Regions from separate parts of the Ornithinicoccus hortensis genome, predicted to be linked through region 2. Evidence: predicted binding sites of a transcription regulator. Region 2 holds the regulator's gene; the other holds the start of a gene.

Region 1 (7,632 bases), 1.0 Mb from region 2:
TCCCGGTCGGGGACGGCGCCGCCCTCGCCTCCCAGGTATGCAGTCTGCTGGACGATCCCGAACGCCGGCGCCGGGTGGCCGAGGCCGGGACCGCACGGGCGTGGGCCTTCGACTGGTCCAGGGTGGGTGAGCAGGTGCTGGCCGTCTACGAGTCAGTGCGGCCCGCGGACCTGGCCACGGTGGAGCTCGAGCGCAGCGCCCGTCCCTGGTCCGGGTGGTGGCGCCGATGAAGGTCTCCCCGGTCACCGAGGCACTGATGTATGCCGGGCTCATCCTGGCCGTGGTGCTCGCCGTCGGCTGGTTCCTGTCCTACACCGCGGTCCGGCTGGACCGGCTGCACCACCGGATCCAGGCGACCGCGGCGGCGCTGGACGCCCAGCTGGTCCGCCGGGCCGACGCCGCGCTCGAGGTGGCCCTGGGCGGGCACCTCGACCCGGCCACGGCCACGCTGCTGGCGACCGCGGCCAACGCGGTGATGGGCGCCGGCGGGGCGTGGACCCCCGAGCGCGCCGCGGCCGAGTCCGAGCTCACCGGGGTGCTGCAGGCCGCGTCCACCACGCTGGAGACGCTGCAGGAGCACGAGGACGAGGGGGCGGTCGAGGGATTCGACCGGTTGCGGGGCGCCGGCGTCCGGGTGCAGCTCGCCCGACGCTTCCACAACGAGGCGGTCCGGGACGTGACCGCGCTGCGCGGCAGCTGGGTCGTGCGGTGGTTCCGGTTGGCCGGGCACGCCCGGATGCCCCAGCCGGTGACCTTCGAGGATGCCTGGCCCCAGATCGCCGTAGACTGAGCACCCGAGGACGTCCGCAACGGCGCCACTCGGCATACGCCCCACGAAGCCCACGATCACCCCCTGTCACCGAAGGACGTCACGAGCATGAGCACCCACGACACCACCGACCAGCACCAGGCCGGGACGACCCGGGTCAAGCGGGGGATGGCCGACATGTTGAAGGGCGGGGTGATCATGGACGTGGTCACCGCCGAGCAGGCCAAGATCGCCGAGGACGCCGGCGCCGTCGCGGTCATGGCCCTCGAGCGGGTCCCGGCCGACATCCGGGCGCAGGGCGGGGTCTCCCGGATGAGCGACCCGGACATGATCGACGGCATCATCGAGGCCGTGTCGATCCCGGTGATGGCCAAGGCCCGGATCGGACACTTCGTCGAGGCGCAGGTGCTCCAGTCCCTCGGTGTCGACTACGTCGACGAGTCCGAGGTGCTCACCCCGGCGGACTACGCCAACCACATCGACAAGTGGGCCTTCACCGTGCCCTTCGTCTGCGGCGCGACCAACCTGGGCGAGGCGCTGCGCCGGATCACCGAGGGCGCGGCGATGATCCGCTCCAAGGGCGAGGCCGGCACCGGTGACGTGTCCAACGCGACCACCCACATGCGGTCCATCCGGGCCGAGATCCGCCGGTTGACCAGCATGTCCGAGGACGAGCTCTACGTCGCCGCGAAGGAGCTCCAGGCCCCATACGACCTGGTCAAGGAGGTCGCGCTCCAGGGCAAGCTGCCGGTCGTGCTGTTCACCGCCGGGGGCATCGCCACGCCGGCCGACGCCGCCATGATGATGCAGCTGGGCGCCGAGGGCGTCTTCGTCGGGTCGGGCATCTTCAAGTCGGGCAACCCGGCCGAGCGGGCCGCGGCCATCGTCAAGGCCACCACCTTCCACGACGACCCCGACGTCATCGCCAAGGTCTCGCGCGGCCTCGGCGAGGCGATGGTCGGGATCAACGTCGACGACATCCCACAGCCGCACCGGCTGGCCGAGCGCGGCTGGTAGGCCCCGGCACCGCCGACCCGGCGCGGCGCCCAGCGGCCCTCACCGGGATCGGGAGGGGGCGTCCGACCGCCAGGAGTTGACGAGGCTCGTCAGGACGAGCCGATGAGATGGAGGACATGCTGGTGACTTCGCCCCGGCCACGCATCGGGGTGCTCGCCGTCCAGGGAGACGTCGCGGACCACCTGCGGGTGCTGAACGCCCTCGGTGTGGACGCGCGCACCGTGCGCCGCCCCGAGGAACTCGCCGAGGTCGACGGGCTGGTGCTCCCGGGCGGTGAGTCCACCACGATCGACCGGCTGCTGCGCATCTTCGACCTGGCCGAGCCGCTGCGCGCGCGCCTGCGGGCGGGCATGCCGGCATACGGGTCCTGCGCCGGCATGATCATGCTGGGCAGCGCGGTCCTCGACGGACGGACCGACCAGGGCTGCCTGGCTGCCCTCGACATCTCGGTGCGCCGCAACGCCTTCGGACGCCAGGTCGACTCCTTCGAGGCCGACCTGGAGATCGCCGCGCTGCCCCGCGCCGACGAGGGGCCCTTCCGCGCGGTCTTCATCCGCGCCCCGTGGGTCGAGCGGGTGGGCCCCGGGGTCGAGGTCCTGGCCACCGTGGAGCACGACGGCGCCGAACGGGTCGTCATGGTCCGCCAGGGACCCGTCCTGGCCACCTCCTTCCACCCCGAGGTGACCCCGGACGCGCGGGTCCACGAGTTGTTCGTGCAGATGGTGCGCGAGCAGGCAGGTAGCATCGGGGACCGATCCGGACCGAGCACCAGCAGGAGCAAGGGAGACTGATGAGCGGCCATTCCAAATGGGCGACCACCAAGCACAAGAAGGCAGCGATCGACGCCAAGCGCGGCAAGCTGTTCGCCAAGCTGATCAAGAACATCGAGGTCGCGGCGCGCACCGGCGGGGGCGACCCGGCCGGCAACCCGACGCTGTACGACGCGATCCAGAAGGCCAAGAAGACCAGCGTCCCCAACGACAACATCGAGCGCGCCGTCAAGCGCGGCTCCGGTGCCGAGGCCGGTGGTGCGGACTGGCAGGCGCTGACCTACGAGGGGTATGCCCCCGGCGGCGTCGCCCTGCTGATCGAGTGCCTGACCGACAACAAGAACCGCGCCGTGATGGAGGTCCGCACCGCGCTGACCCGCAACGGCGGGACCATGGCCGACTCCGGGTCGGTGTCCTACCTGTTCAACCGCAAGGGCGTGGTCCTGGTGGCCAAGGAGGGGCGCTCGGAGGACGACATCCTCGAGGTGGTGCTCGACTCCGGGGCCGAGGAGGTCACCGACATCGGTGAGTCCTACGAGATCGTCAGCGAGGCGGGCGACATGGTGGCCGTGCGCACGGCGCTCGTCGACGCCGGGATCGACTACGACTCCGCCGACCAGCAGTTCCTGCCCAGCGTCGAGGTGCCCCTGGACCTCGAGGGCGCCAAGAAGATGTTCCGCGTGATCGAGGCCCTCGAGGACTGCGACGACGTGCAGAACGTCTACGCCAACGGCGACATCAGCGACGAGGTGCTGGCCCAGCTGGACGAGGAGGACTGAGCCGCCCGGCGCGTCGCGCCGCCGTCTTCCGGCCCCGCTGACGTAACGTTGTGACCTGCGAACAGGTGTTCGCAGGAGACAACGCCGGACGAGGGAGGCAACCAGGTGCGCGTCCTCGGAGTCGACCCGGGCCTGACCCGTTGCGGCCTGGGTGTGGTCGAGGGGCGGGCAGGTCGCCCGCTGCGGATGGTCGCCGTGGGCGTCGTGCGCACCCCGGTCTCGGACGACCCGCAGGAACGCCTGCTCAGCCTGCAGACCGAGATCGACCAGTGGCTCGCCGACCACCGGCCCGACGCGGTCGCGGTCGAGCGGGTCTTCGCCAAGGCCAACATCAAGGGGATCATGGGCACCGCCCAGGCCTCGGCCGTCCCGATGCTGGCCGCCGCCCGGCTGGGGCTGCCCCTCGCGCTCTACACCCCCACCGAGGTGAAGGCGTCGGTCAGCGGCAACGGTCGGGCCGACAAGGCCCAGGTCACCTCGATGATCACCCGGATCCTGGGACTGGACGTCGCGCCCCGGCCCGCGGACGCCGCGGACGCCCTCGCCCTGGCGATCTGCCACGTATGGCGTGGCGAGGCCCACGACCGCCGCCACGCCGCGGCGGCCTCCGACCTGATGGTGCGGGCCCAGCAGCAGGCCGCCGCGGCCGGCCCGAACCGGCTGGCCCAGTTGCACGCCCAGGCCCGCTCCGCCCAGCGCCCGGTGCCAGGCAGCTCCACGCGCGCGGGGGCCGCCGTCGCCGGCCGGGTCGTGTACCCCCGGACCACCACCCCGACCACCCCGTCCGCGACGGCGCGACCGCGCCCCACCACCGACCGGCCCACCCAGGGCAAGAACGGAACGACCCGATGATCTCCTCGGTGCGAGGCACCGTCCTGCACGTCGGACTCAACCACGTGGTGATCGAGGTCGGCGGCGTCGGCCTGCAGGTCCACACCACCCCGGCCACCGCGGCGGAGTGCCGCACCGGCACGGAGGCCCGCCTGGCGACCACCCTGGTCGTCCGGGAGGAGTCGCTGACGCTCTACGGCTTCCCGGGGGCGGAGGGTCGCGCCCTCTTCGAGCAGGTGCAGACGGTCTCCGGGGTGGGACCCCGGCTCGCGCTGGCGATGCTGTCGGTGCACGCCCCCGAGGAGGTCCGCAGGGCCATCTCCACCGGCGACCTGGCCGCGCTGACCAAGGTCCCCGGGATCGGCAAGAAGAGTGCCGAGCGGCTCGTCCTGGAGCTGCGCGACAAGATCATGGTCGGCGTCGACCAGCCCGAGGGTGCCCCGGCAGCCACCCCAGCCGCCGCCCTGGGCGCCGCGCAGGAGCAGGTGCGGGAGGCGCTGGTCGGCCTCGGCTGGAGCGCCAAGCAGGCCGAGGACGCCCTCGGCCGCGTTGCCGCGGGTCCGGACGCGCCCACCCAGGTCTCCGAGCTGTTGCGCGCCGCGTTGCGGGAGCTCGGCCGGTGACCGGGGGTGTGCCGGAGGGCCCCGGCGACGACCGGTGGGGGAGCGACGGCGGTTGGGACGACGGGTCGCTGGACGCGACGGCGCGCGTGGTGGATGCCGACTCCAGCGAGGAGGAGCGCCGGATCGAGGCGGCGCTGCGGCCCCGCCGGCTGACCGACTTCCCGGGCCAGCAGCGGGTCCGCGACCAGCTGGGCCTGGTCCTGGAGGCCGCCCGGCGCCGCCAGGCACCGCCGGACCACGTCCTGCTGTCCGGCCCGCCCGGGCTGGGCAAGACCACGCTGGCGATGATCATCGCGGCCGAGTTGGAGCAGCCGATCCGGATCACCAGCGGACCGGCCATCCAGCACGCCGGTGACCTGGCGGCCGTGCTCTCCTCGATGAGTGAGGGGGAGGTGCTCTTCCTCGACGAGATCCACCGGATGTCCCGGCCCGCGGAGGAGATGCTCTACCTGGCGATGGAGGACTTCCGGGTGGACGTGATCGTCGGCAAGGGGCCGGGCGCCACCGCGATCCCGCTGGAGCTCCCACCCTTCACCGTCGTCGGGGCCACCACCCGGTCCGGCCTGCTCCCGGCCCCGCTGCGCGACCGGTTCGGCTTCACCGGACACCTCGACTTCTACAGCACCGAGGACCTGGTCAAGATCCTGACCCGGAACGCCACGTTGCTGGAGATCGAGGCCGACCCGGCCGGCGTCGAGCAGATCGCCTCGCGGTCCCGCGGCACACCCCGGATCGCGAACCGGCTGCTGCGGCGGGTGCGCGACTGGGCCCAGGTGCACGGACGGCACGTCGTGGACCTCCCCGCCGCCGAGGCAGCCCTGGACCTGTTCGACGTGGACGCCCGGGGGCTCGACCGCCTGGACCGCGCGGTCCTGGAGGCCCTGTGCCAGCGGTTCGGCGGCGGCCCGGTCGGGCTGAGCACCCTGGCGGTCGCCGTGGGGGAGGAGCCGGACACGGTCGAGACGGTGGCCGAGCCCTTCCTGGTCCGCGAGGGGTTCATGGTGCGCACGCCGCGCGGGCGGGCCGCCTCGCCACTGGCCTGGCAGCACCTGGGCCTGACCCCGCCGCAGGGTTCCCCCGGCGCCGGCGCCGGCAGCCAGGACACGCTGCCGCTGAGCGGGGACGTCGGCCGGTTCAGCGGCTGACCGCCCCTGGGCACCGGCATCCGGGCAGGTCACGATTCGGGCAACAGACCCGCCGAACCGCGGGGCGTCTTTGGTGGCTCCCGGTCGCTCACCTAGACTGCCCCGGGTGCACGCCGTGTGATGCGTGCCCCTGGCGGCCCTCCACGGGTGCTGCTCCAACGGACGTTTATAAGGACCCACCATGTCGTTTCAGGCCGCGGCGAGCACGCCGCAGGGGGGTGGCTTCGGGACGCTGCTCCTGCTGGCGCTGCCCCTGCTGCTCATCGCCTACATGATCTTCTCCCAGCGTCGCAAGGCCAAGGCCATGCAGCAGATGCAGTCGGAGTTCCAGGTCGGCGACGAGGTGATGACCAGCACCGGCCTCTACGGCCGGATCGCGGCGTTGGAGGACGGCGTCGTCCGGCTCGAGGTCGCCCCCGGAGTCCAGCTCGAGTGGGACCGCCGGGCGATCGTGCGCTCCCCGCGGGCCGGTATGTCGGACCAGGCGGGGACCGACAACGAGCCCACGGAGTGATGCGTTGATGGCCAAGAAGACCAAGAGCGGACGTAACCGCACCTCGATCAGGACCATCATCGCCCTGGGCTTCATCATCGCCCTCGTCTTCGGCGGCGTCGGTGCCGCCAAGCTGTGGAGCAACCCCCCGGGCCAGCTCACCCCGCTCTTGGGGTTGGACCTGGCCGGCGGACGCCAGATCGTGCTGGAGCCGGTCGTGGAGGGCGATGCCGACATCAGTGCCGAGACGGTCGACCAGGCCATCGACATCATCCGGCGCCGGATCGACGGCAACGGCGTCGCCGAGGCCGAGGTGTCCCGCCTGGGGGCCACCAGCATCTCGGTGGCGATCCCCGGCAACCCCACCCAGGACCAGCTCGATGCGTTGAGCCGCTCCTCCCAGCTGCAGTTCCGCGCGGTCCTGGTCGCGCAGGCCACCCAGCCGATGGAGACCACCCCGCCGACGCCCACCCGTGAGCTGCCGATGCCCACCGGGTCCACCGACGACCCCGCGGCCACCGGCGACGAGGCCACCGACGACGCGACCGGCGGCGAACCGTCCGTGAGCGTGCCCGAGGGGAGCGGGGAGGACGGCGCGACCGTCACCGACGGCGCCTACCCCGAGGGCCTGCTCGCAGCCGGTGACGCGGCGGACGAGGCCACGGCCACCGATGCCCCCGGGGCCACCGGCGCCGACGACGAGCAGACCACCGACGACGCCGTGTCCACCGAGGGCCCGGAGGACACGGACCTGCCGACCCCGACGGACGCCAGCGACCTGGCCTGGGTCACCCCCGAGCTGCAGCAGGAGTTCATGGACCTGGACTGCTCGGACCCGGAGGCCGCCTACGACGCGACCAGCGAGAACCCCGCCGTGGCGACGGTGGCCTGCTCCTCCGGCGGCCTGGAGAAGTTCATCCTCGGCCCCTCCGAGGTGACCGGCGCGTCGGTGACCGACGCGTCCTCCGGCCTGGAGATGGGCCAGGCCGGCCCGACGGGTCGGGTGCAGGTCAGCCTCACCTTCGACGCCGAGGGCACCGAGGCGTTCCGCGAGATCACGGCCCGGCTGGCCGCCATCTCCAAGCAGGACGCTCGCAACCGGTTCGCGATCGTGCTGGATCGCGAGGTGATCTCGGCGCCGGGAGTCAACGAGGCGATCCCGAACGGCACCGCGAGCATCGCCGGCGGCTTCACCAACGAGTCCG
Region 2 (7,632 bases):
ACGGTTGTTTCGGCATACTTCCGGCATGACCATCTACGGATCACTGTTCCAGCAGTTCGAGGAGAACCAGTCCGCGGACCCGTTCGTCCTACAGAACAAGAAGATGCTCAAGGTGTCCATGGCCTACGGCCAGGTCTGGGCCAAGGCCGGCTCGATGGTCGCCTACCAGGGGGATGTCCGGTTCGAGAACAAGGGCTCGGGAGGGCTCAACCGGATCGTGAAGTCCGCGGTCACCGGTGAGGGCGTCCGGCTGATGAGTTGCAACGGGCAGGGGGAGATGTTCCTCGCCGACGCGGCCGCCGACATCCAGATCCTCTACCTGGACAACGACCTGGTCTCGGTGAACGGCAACAGCGTGCTGGCCTTCTCGGGCTCGATCAACTGGGACATCCGCCGGGTGCAGGCCAAGGGCGGGATGATGGCCGGCGGGCTCTACAACGTCGAGCTCAGCGGGACCGGGTACGTGGCCGTGACCACCGACGGGGAGCCGGTCGCGCTCGACGTGGCGAGCGCGCCGACGTTCGCCGACGCACAGGCGGTCGTGCTGTGGACCTCGGGGGTGCGGATGGACGTCAAGATCGACACCGGCGGGTTCAAGTCGTTGGTGCGCGGCGGCTCGGGGGAGACCATCCAGATGGCCTTCGGGGGGCAGGGGCACGTCCTGGTCCAGCCGTCCGAGGGGGTCGTGACCGGTGGGCACCAGCAGGGTTCCTCGTCCGGATCCGGCCTGGGTGACCTGTTCGGCAACTGATCGCCGTGGGGACGGATGACGCGTCGTTGACCTGCGATCATTAGGCTGAGTTACCAATCTTCAATCACATACGTCATTGTGTGATGACTCGATCTCGGCGACAGTGGGGGTATGCCGTCCGTCACCGCCGCACCGCAGCTCACCGATGCCCGTCCCGGGGAGGTGGCCGACCAGGCCGCCCGTTCCTGGGACCGGGTGCCCGGCTACCTGAACGCCGCCACCCTGGGCCTTCCCCCGTGCGCTGTGGTCACGGCCATGCAGGAGGCGGTGGCCGAGTGGGCGGCCGGGACGGCCTGTCCGACCAGGTACGACGCCTCCGTGAACGCCGCCCGCGAGAGCTACGCCCGACTGGTCGGGGTGTCCCCCGACCGGGTGGCCACCGGGGCGCAGACCTCCGTCTTCGCCGGGATGGTGGCGGCCTCGCTGTCCGACGGGGCCGAGGTCGTGGCGATCCAGGACGACTTCACCTCCGTCCTCTTTCCGTTCCTGGTCCAGCAGCAGGCCGACCGGGGCGTCACCGTGCGGCTCGTGCCGCGCGAGGGGCTGGCCGACGCGGTGGCCGAGACCACCGACCTGGTCGTGTTCAGCCTGGCGCAGAGTGCCTGCGGCCGGTTGGTGGACGTCGCGGCGGTGACCGAGGCCGCCCGACGGCACGGCGCGCGCACGTTCTGCGACACCACCCAGGCCGCGGGGTGGATGCCGGTCGAGGCGGACCTGTTCGACCTCACCGTCTGCTCGGCATACAAGTGGCTGTGCCAGCCCCGCGGGACGGCCTACCTGACGATCCGGCCCGAGCTGACCGAGTCCCTCCGGCCGGTCAGCGCCGGCTGGTATGCGGGCGAGTCGATCTGGGACTCGACCTACGGTCCCGGGATGCAGCTGGCCGGCGACGCCCGCCGGTTCGACGTCTCGCCCGCCTGGCTCAGCTGGGTGGGTGCCCAGGCCGCCGGGGAGGTCTTTGCGCAGTTGTCCATGGAGGCGGTGCGCGCCCACGTCGGGGGCCTGGCCGACCAGGTCCGCGAGACGTTGGGGCAGGAGCCGTGCGGACGGCCGGTGCTGGCGCTGCCGGACCCGGACGGGGCGCTGGCCGGGCGGCTCACCGGGGCGGGCGCGACCGTGGCCTCCCGGGGTGGCGGGGTCCGGATCGCCTTCCACCTGTGGAACACCCAGGAGGACGTGGACCTCGTGCTCCGGACGCTCGCCGGCTGACGGGGGCCATCCCGGACTGGTCGCCACCACGTCACCCGTCGGTGCGCGTGGCGTTCACCGGGACGTCACGCGTCGGGGGTTGTCTGGCAGCGTGCTCCAGTTCCACGCCCCGACCGGTGACCCGGTCGCCGCGCAGCTCCACGCGGCGCGGGCCACCGCGCACCACGGGCCGGCCGCCACCGGCCCCCGGCACGGCACCGCGCTCTGCCTGTCCGGGGGAGGGTTCCGGGCCTCGCTCTTCCACCTCGGCGCGGTCCGCCGACTCGACGAGCTGGGGGTGCTCGGCCGGTTGCGCACGGTCAGTGCCGTCTCGGGAGGCGCCATCGTCGCCAACCTGCTCACCGACCCACGGCTGGAGTGGCCCGACCCGCTCGGCCCCTCGGGTCGGGTCGGCGGCCTGGAGGAGTTCGTCGTCGATCCGCTGCGCCGGCTGACATCGCGCAACGTGCGCACCCCGGCGCTGCTGGCCAGGCTCCGTCCCCGGAGGGGCGGCACGGCCGCCACGACCCAGGCGGTGGCCGCCGAGCTCCTGGGTGCCGTGCCCTGGTGGGACCGGGACCTGCGCGATGTCCGGCGGGCGGGGCCGGCCGTGCTCACCAGTGCGACCGAGGTCGGCTACGGCGTGACGTGGTCGTTCGCGGACGCCCGCAGCAGCGCGCCACACGGTCGGGTCGGTGACCACCGGCTGGGGTATGCCGCGCCGCCGCCTGGCCTGCGGGTCGTGGACGCCGTGACCGCCTCGCTCGCCTACCCGCCGATCTTCGAGCCGCTCGTCCTCGACGGGGCGGCGCTCGGACTGGTGGGTGGTGTCCCCGACCCGGACGAGGAGCCGCTCGTCCACGAGCTGATCGGGACGCGGATCGAGCTGGTCGACGGGGGAGTGGTGGACAACCTGGCCCTCGAGCAGGTCTGGGCCGACCACGAGGCGGTCCTGGTCAGCGACGGGGGAGCGGTGTCCCGCGGCCGGGGCCCGGGGTCGGTCCTCGGCCGGTGGTGGCACCTGATGTCGATCGCCTCCTCGGGTGGGCACACCACCCGGCTCCGGTGGTTGCGCGCGTGCTTCTCGCAGGGGCTGCTCCACGGGGCGACCTGGTCGCTGGAGTCCCCCAACGCGGTGGCCACTGCCGTCCCGGAGCACCGTCCTACCGGGGACGCCCGCCACTACCCGCCGGGGACGGTCGCCGTGATCAACCGGGTGCGGACGGACCTGGATGCCTTCGATCCGGCCGAGCAGATGGTCCTGGAGCGGCACGGATACCTGGTCTGCGACGACTCGATGCGCCGCTACGCACCCCACCTGGTCTCCCGCCCCGCGCCGGTGCGGCCGCCCCACGAGTCCGTCGAGGACCCGGCCTGGGCGGCCGAGTTGCTGGCCGGGTCCGACCGGATCACGCCGTGGGGGCGTTCGACGCCCGAGCCCAGCGCCGGGTGAGTTCCGCCAGGACCCCGCGCCACGGCATACCGTGTGCCTGTGGACCCCTCGCAGACGCTGCCCGGCCGGACCCCGGTGGACGAGGTCGCCTATGCGCGGTTGCGCGAGGTCGTGTCGGGCGGCGGTGTCGTGGTGTTGGCCGGCGCCGGGATGTCGACGGCCTCCGGGATCCCCGACTACCGCGGTCCGGACGGCCAGCGCCGGGTGCAGCCCATGCAGCATGACGAGTTCCTCGCCTCCCCGGAGAACCGGCGCCGGTACTGGGCCCGCAGCTACGCCGGCTGGCGCCGCTTCCAGGCAGCCAGCCCGAACGAGTCCCACCGTGCCGTCGCGCAGCTCGAACGGCTCGGTCTCGTCTCCGGCGTGATCACCCAGAACGTGGACGGGCTGCACCACGAGGCCGGCTCCCGCCGGGTCCTGGAGCTGCACGGCAACCTGGCCCGGGTCTGCTGCCTGAACTGCGGGGAGGTGTACTCCCGGGAGGTGGTCCACGACTGGCTGACCGAGGCGAACCCCGGGTTCCGCGTCGAGACCCAGGAGGTGCGACCGGACGGCGACGTCGTGATCCCGGAGGACGACATCGCCCGGTTCCATCTCGCCCGCTGCGTCGTGTGCGGTTCGGACCAACTCAAGCCCGACGTCGTGTTCTTCGGCGGGTCGGTGGCCAAGCCGTTGGTGGAGCAGGCGTTCGCGATGGTCGACCACGCGCGCTCCCTGCTGGTGCTGGGGTCCTCCCTCCGGGTGATGAGCGGCTACCGGTTCGTCCGGCGGGCGGCGCGTCTGGGGATCCCGGTGACGGTCGTGACCCGGGGTGACACCCGGGCGCAGGAGGAGGTCAGCCTGCGCGTCGACGCGCTGCTCGGCGACGTCCTGCCCAGGCTCGTCGCGGACCTCGCCTGAGCCGCGGTCGGTGACTTCCGGGACTACCGCGGGCGCCCAGGGAGGGCTACGTTCGGGGGAGGGACCCGGGACGTCCCCGGGACCCCGTTCGCCCGGAGGTGTGCGATGAGCATGACCAAGGACCAGGTGTCGGTGTTGGCCGGTCGCCCCGTCTTCGACCTCGACGGTCGTGCGGCCGGTGAGTTGCTCGAGGCCTTCCTCGACACGCGAGACGACCACCCGGCGTGGGGGTTGATCCAGCACGGCGAGGTGCTGCGGGTCGTGCCGCTCTACGGGGCGGTGCCGCACGAGGACGGGATCCGGGTGCCCTACTCCGGCGAGGCGATCGACTACGGGCCCACGCTGACCGAGACACCGGAGGGGGTGCACGCGACGCCCGACGAGTGGTTCAGCTACTACGGGCTCCGGGGCACCGTCGGGCCCGACCCCGAGATGGACGTCCCGCTCGAGCAGGAGCACCTCGCGCGCAACCTCTCCGGATACTCGCCCGACGTGCCCGCCGCCCATGCCGCCTCGTATGCCGGGGGGCACCATCCCGGGGCGCAACACCTGCGCAGCGCTGGCATGCGGGCCTGACCGCCGGCGCAGCCTGTTGTCAGGCACGGCATGCAGGGCCGGCACGGCCTGCACGTGACGGTGCCGCCCGCCGAAGGGGTGGAGGGTCGGCGGGCGGCACCGGTATGTGCCGCACGGGGGCGCCGCCGCCTGGGGGACGGCGCCGTGCGGAGCGGGATCAGATGCGGCGCAGCACCGCCGTGACCTTGCCGAGGATCACGGCGTGGTCGCCGTCGATCGGGTCGTAGGCCTCGTTGTGCGGCATCAACCACACCTTGCCGTCCTTGCGATTCAGCGTCTTGACGGTCGCCTCGTCGTCGAGCAGCGCCGCGACGATGTCGCCGTTGTCGGCGCTCTGCTGCCGCTGCACGACGACCCAGTCCCCGTTGCAGATCGCGGCGTCGATCATCGAGTCGCCGACCACGTTGAGCAGGAACAGTTCGCCATCACCCACCAGCTGCTTGGGCAGCGGGAAGACGTCCTCCACGGCTTCCTCGGCCAGGATCGGACCGCCGGCGGCGATCCGGCCGACCAGCGGCACGTAGCTCGCCTCGGGCCGCGCGTCCCCGATGCCGGTCTCGTCGCCGACGTCCGTGACGGGGTGCTCCCCCGTGCCCGAGGGGGCCGCGCCGGCGCCGACGGGGCGACGGTATCCGGTGGCCTGGCCGTCGGCGCCCGGGACGACGATCTCGATCGCGCGCGGGCGGTTGGGGTCGCGGCGCAGGTAGCCCTTGCGCTCCAGCATCTTCAGCTGGTGCGCGACGGAGGAGGGGGACGTGAGGCCGACGACGTCGCCGATCTCCCGCAGGCTGGGTGGGTAGCCCCGGGTGTCGACCGACTCGCGGATCATGTCCAGTACCTTGCGCTGTCGCGCGGTCAGCGCGGGACGCTCCTCGTCCCGCTCCGGGAACTCGTGGATCTTGCCCATCGTCTTCTCCTACCCCTCGGGCCCTGAAACGGCTGGTCAGCCGCTCTGTCGGTGGCGTCTGGTGTGCTTCCCGACATGAACAAGCGTACGAGCATTCGACCCGTCGGGCAAACATCTGTTCGACGCGGCGTGTCGACATTTCTCGTACGACTGTGCTACACATGAGACAGACGTTCTATCGCACGCATGTACGCGTCGAGCAGGACGACCGACGACAGAGCTGGAGGACACCATGAGCGCAGCACCCGTACTGCACGACCTGGCCGAGGCCCCGGAGCGCAGGGCCCCCCGGGGCGGCCGCGGACACCTGCGGCTGGTCCACGAGGGGGAGTTGGCGCAGGGGCATGCGCCGGTCGCGCCGCTCTCGGAGCGCGATCCGAAGGTCAGCCGTCCGCGGCTGCGCGTGCTCGCCGCCCCCGAGGTTCCGGCGGCTGCGGTCCGCGTAGCCCCTGCCCGCGTGGCCCCGGCCCGCGGGCGGATCACCCGTCGCGGTCGGCTGGTCCTGACCGGCACGGTGACGCTCCTGCTGGCGGTGACCGTGGCCGCGGTCATCGGATCGGTGCTCCCGGCGGGGGCCTCCTCGGTCGAGACCGTCGTGGTCCAGCCCGGGCAGACCCTGTCCGAGATCGCCGCGACACAGCTGCCCGACCTCTCGGTGAACTCCGCGATCGTGCAGATCCAGTTGGCCAACGACATGAACAGCCTGCAGGTGCAGGCCGGCCAGGTCCTGGAGATCCCGGGCAACTGAGCCCGTCCCTCCTGGGGAACCGACTGATCCGGGCCGTCCCGGACAGCGGAGCCCGGCCGAGAGCGAGGCTCGCGCGGACCGGCACAGTCAGGGCCCCGGAGGGGCGCTCGCACGCGATCGCGTGGGAGCCGGCGTCGGCTCGGCCAGCGCCGTGATCAGCCGGTCGGCTGGCCGGGCTCCGTGCCCTCGTCGGGTTCGTCGTCGGACTCCATGACCGCATCCCACAGGGCGGCCATCTGGTCGACTGGCAGGTAGAACCCACTGATGTTGGAGTCGAACATCAGGCCCTCAATGTCCGCCGAACTGTAGGCGGCGGCAGATTCGACGACCTGACGCGGCGGCAGGGCGATCGCCGCGAGGTCCTCGCCCTCGGCAATCATCTGCTGCTGGACCGCGAAGTGGCGTGCCCGGTGGCTGTCGGTAAAAGCCAGCAGCACCAGTTGCCCGTCGACCTCGGCCGCGGCGGGGGACTCCATCCCCTCCTCACCGACCGCGATGAACCACCAGTTCGGCAGGTTCATCGTGACGCTCCACAGGGCCGCCATGCCGGTGCGGTCCTCGGGTCCTTCGATCTGCTCGACCAGTCGGTCGATCTCCGACTCCCCGGGGGTCGGTTCACCGGTCTCCGGGAGCAGCGGATCCTGACCGGTCAGGTCCTCGGGCTGCAGTTCCTGGGGGTCGTTCATGGGTCCACCTCACCACAAGACCGTGGGCAGCGCCGCATCCGGCGGGGGGCCGACAGGCCCTGAAGGGGCCTTCGCCGGCCTGGTCACGAAGGCTTTTCCGGCGTCGTCAGGAGGTCTTCGTCGGCGTCGTCAGGAGGGGGCCCTGGCCGTCGAGGGGCACGGAAACCTGTTCGGAACCCACGGTGTGGTGTTCGCCGCGCACGGAGACCTCGACGGTCTCGCCGTCCTCGACCCGGAGGACGATCTCGTCCTGCCGCACGGTGATCCGCAGGCGCGACCCGAGCCAGGCCATCGTCCAGGAGAGCTCGGGCCACTCCGCGGGCAGCCGGGGGTCGAAGCCGAGCTGCCCGTGGCTGTCCCGCATCCCGCCGAACCCGCCCACCAGGGCGCTCCACACGCCACCGGTCGAGGCCACGTGCACGC

The links. Region 2 encodes LexA, which represses DNA repair genes until DNA is damaged. Its sites were predicted from a motif close to TCGAACANNTGTTCGA; they were not measured.
Region 1: the regulator LexA is predicted to act here: its motif matches at 3,393-3,408, upstream of ruvC (crossover junction endodeoxyribonuclease RuvC).

Annotation. Positions count from the first base shown of each region.
Region 1 covers NZ_VFOP01000001.1:2,593,205-2,600,836, reverse strand. Annotated here, with positions in the region: gene FB467_RS12175 (glycosyltransferase family 4 protein) at 1-230, shown strand, start outside; gene FB467_RS19330 (LemA family protein) at 227-790, shown strand; gene pdxS (pyridoxal 5'-phosphate synthase lyase subunit PdxS) at 878-1,786, shown strand; gene pdxT (pyridoxal 5'-phosphate synthase glutaminase subunit PdxT) at 1,903-2,577, shown strand; gene FB467_RS12155 (YebC/PmpR family DNA-binding transcriptional regulator) at 2,577-3,335, shown strand; gene ruvC (crossover junction endodeoxyribonuclease RuvC) at 3,441-4,187, shown strand; gene ruvA (Holliday junction branch migration protein RuvA) at 4,184-4,789, shown strand; gene ruvB (Holliday junction branch migration DNA helicase RuvB) at 4,798-5,934, shown strand; gene yajC (preprotein translocase subunit YajC) at 6,116-6,448, shown strand; gene secD (protein translocase subunit SecD) at 6,456-7,632, shown strand, end outside.
Region 2 covers NZ_VFOP01000001.1:1,598,068-1,605,699, forward strand. Annotated here, with positions in the region: gene FB467_RS07455 (AIM24 family protein) at 26-751, shown strand; gene FB467_RS07460 (aminotransferase class V-fold PLP-dependent enzyme) at 863-1,960, shown strand; gene FB467_RS07465 (patatin-like phospholipase family protein) at 2,052-3,392, shown strand; gene FB467_RS07470 (Sir2 family NAD-dependent protein deacetylase) at 3,432-4,292, shown strand; gene FB467_RS07475 (hypothetical protein) at 4,398-4,868, shown strand; gene lexA (transcriptional repressor LexA) at 5,026-5,775, opposite strand; gene FB467_RS07485 (LysM peptidoglycan-binding domain-containing protein) at 6,008-6,523, shown strand; gene FB467_RS07490 (hypothetical protein) at 6,679-7,209, opposite strand; gene FB467_RS07495 (glycoside hydrolase family 65 protein) at 7,316-7,632, opposite strand, start outside.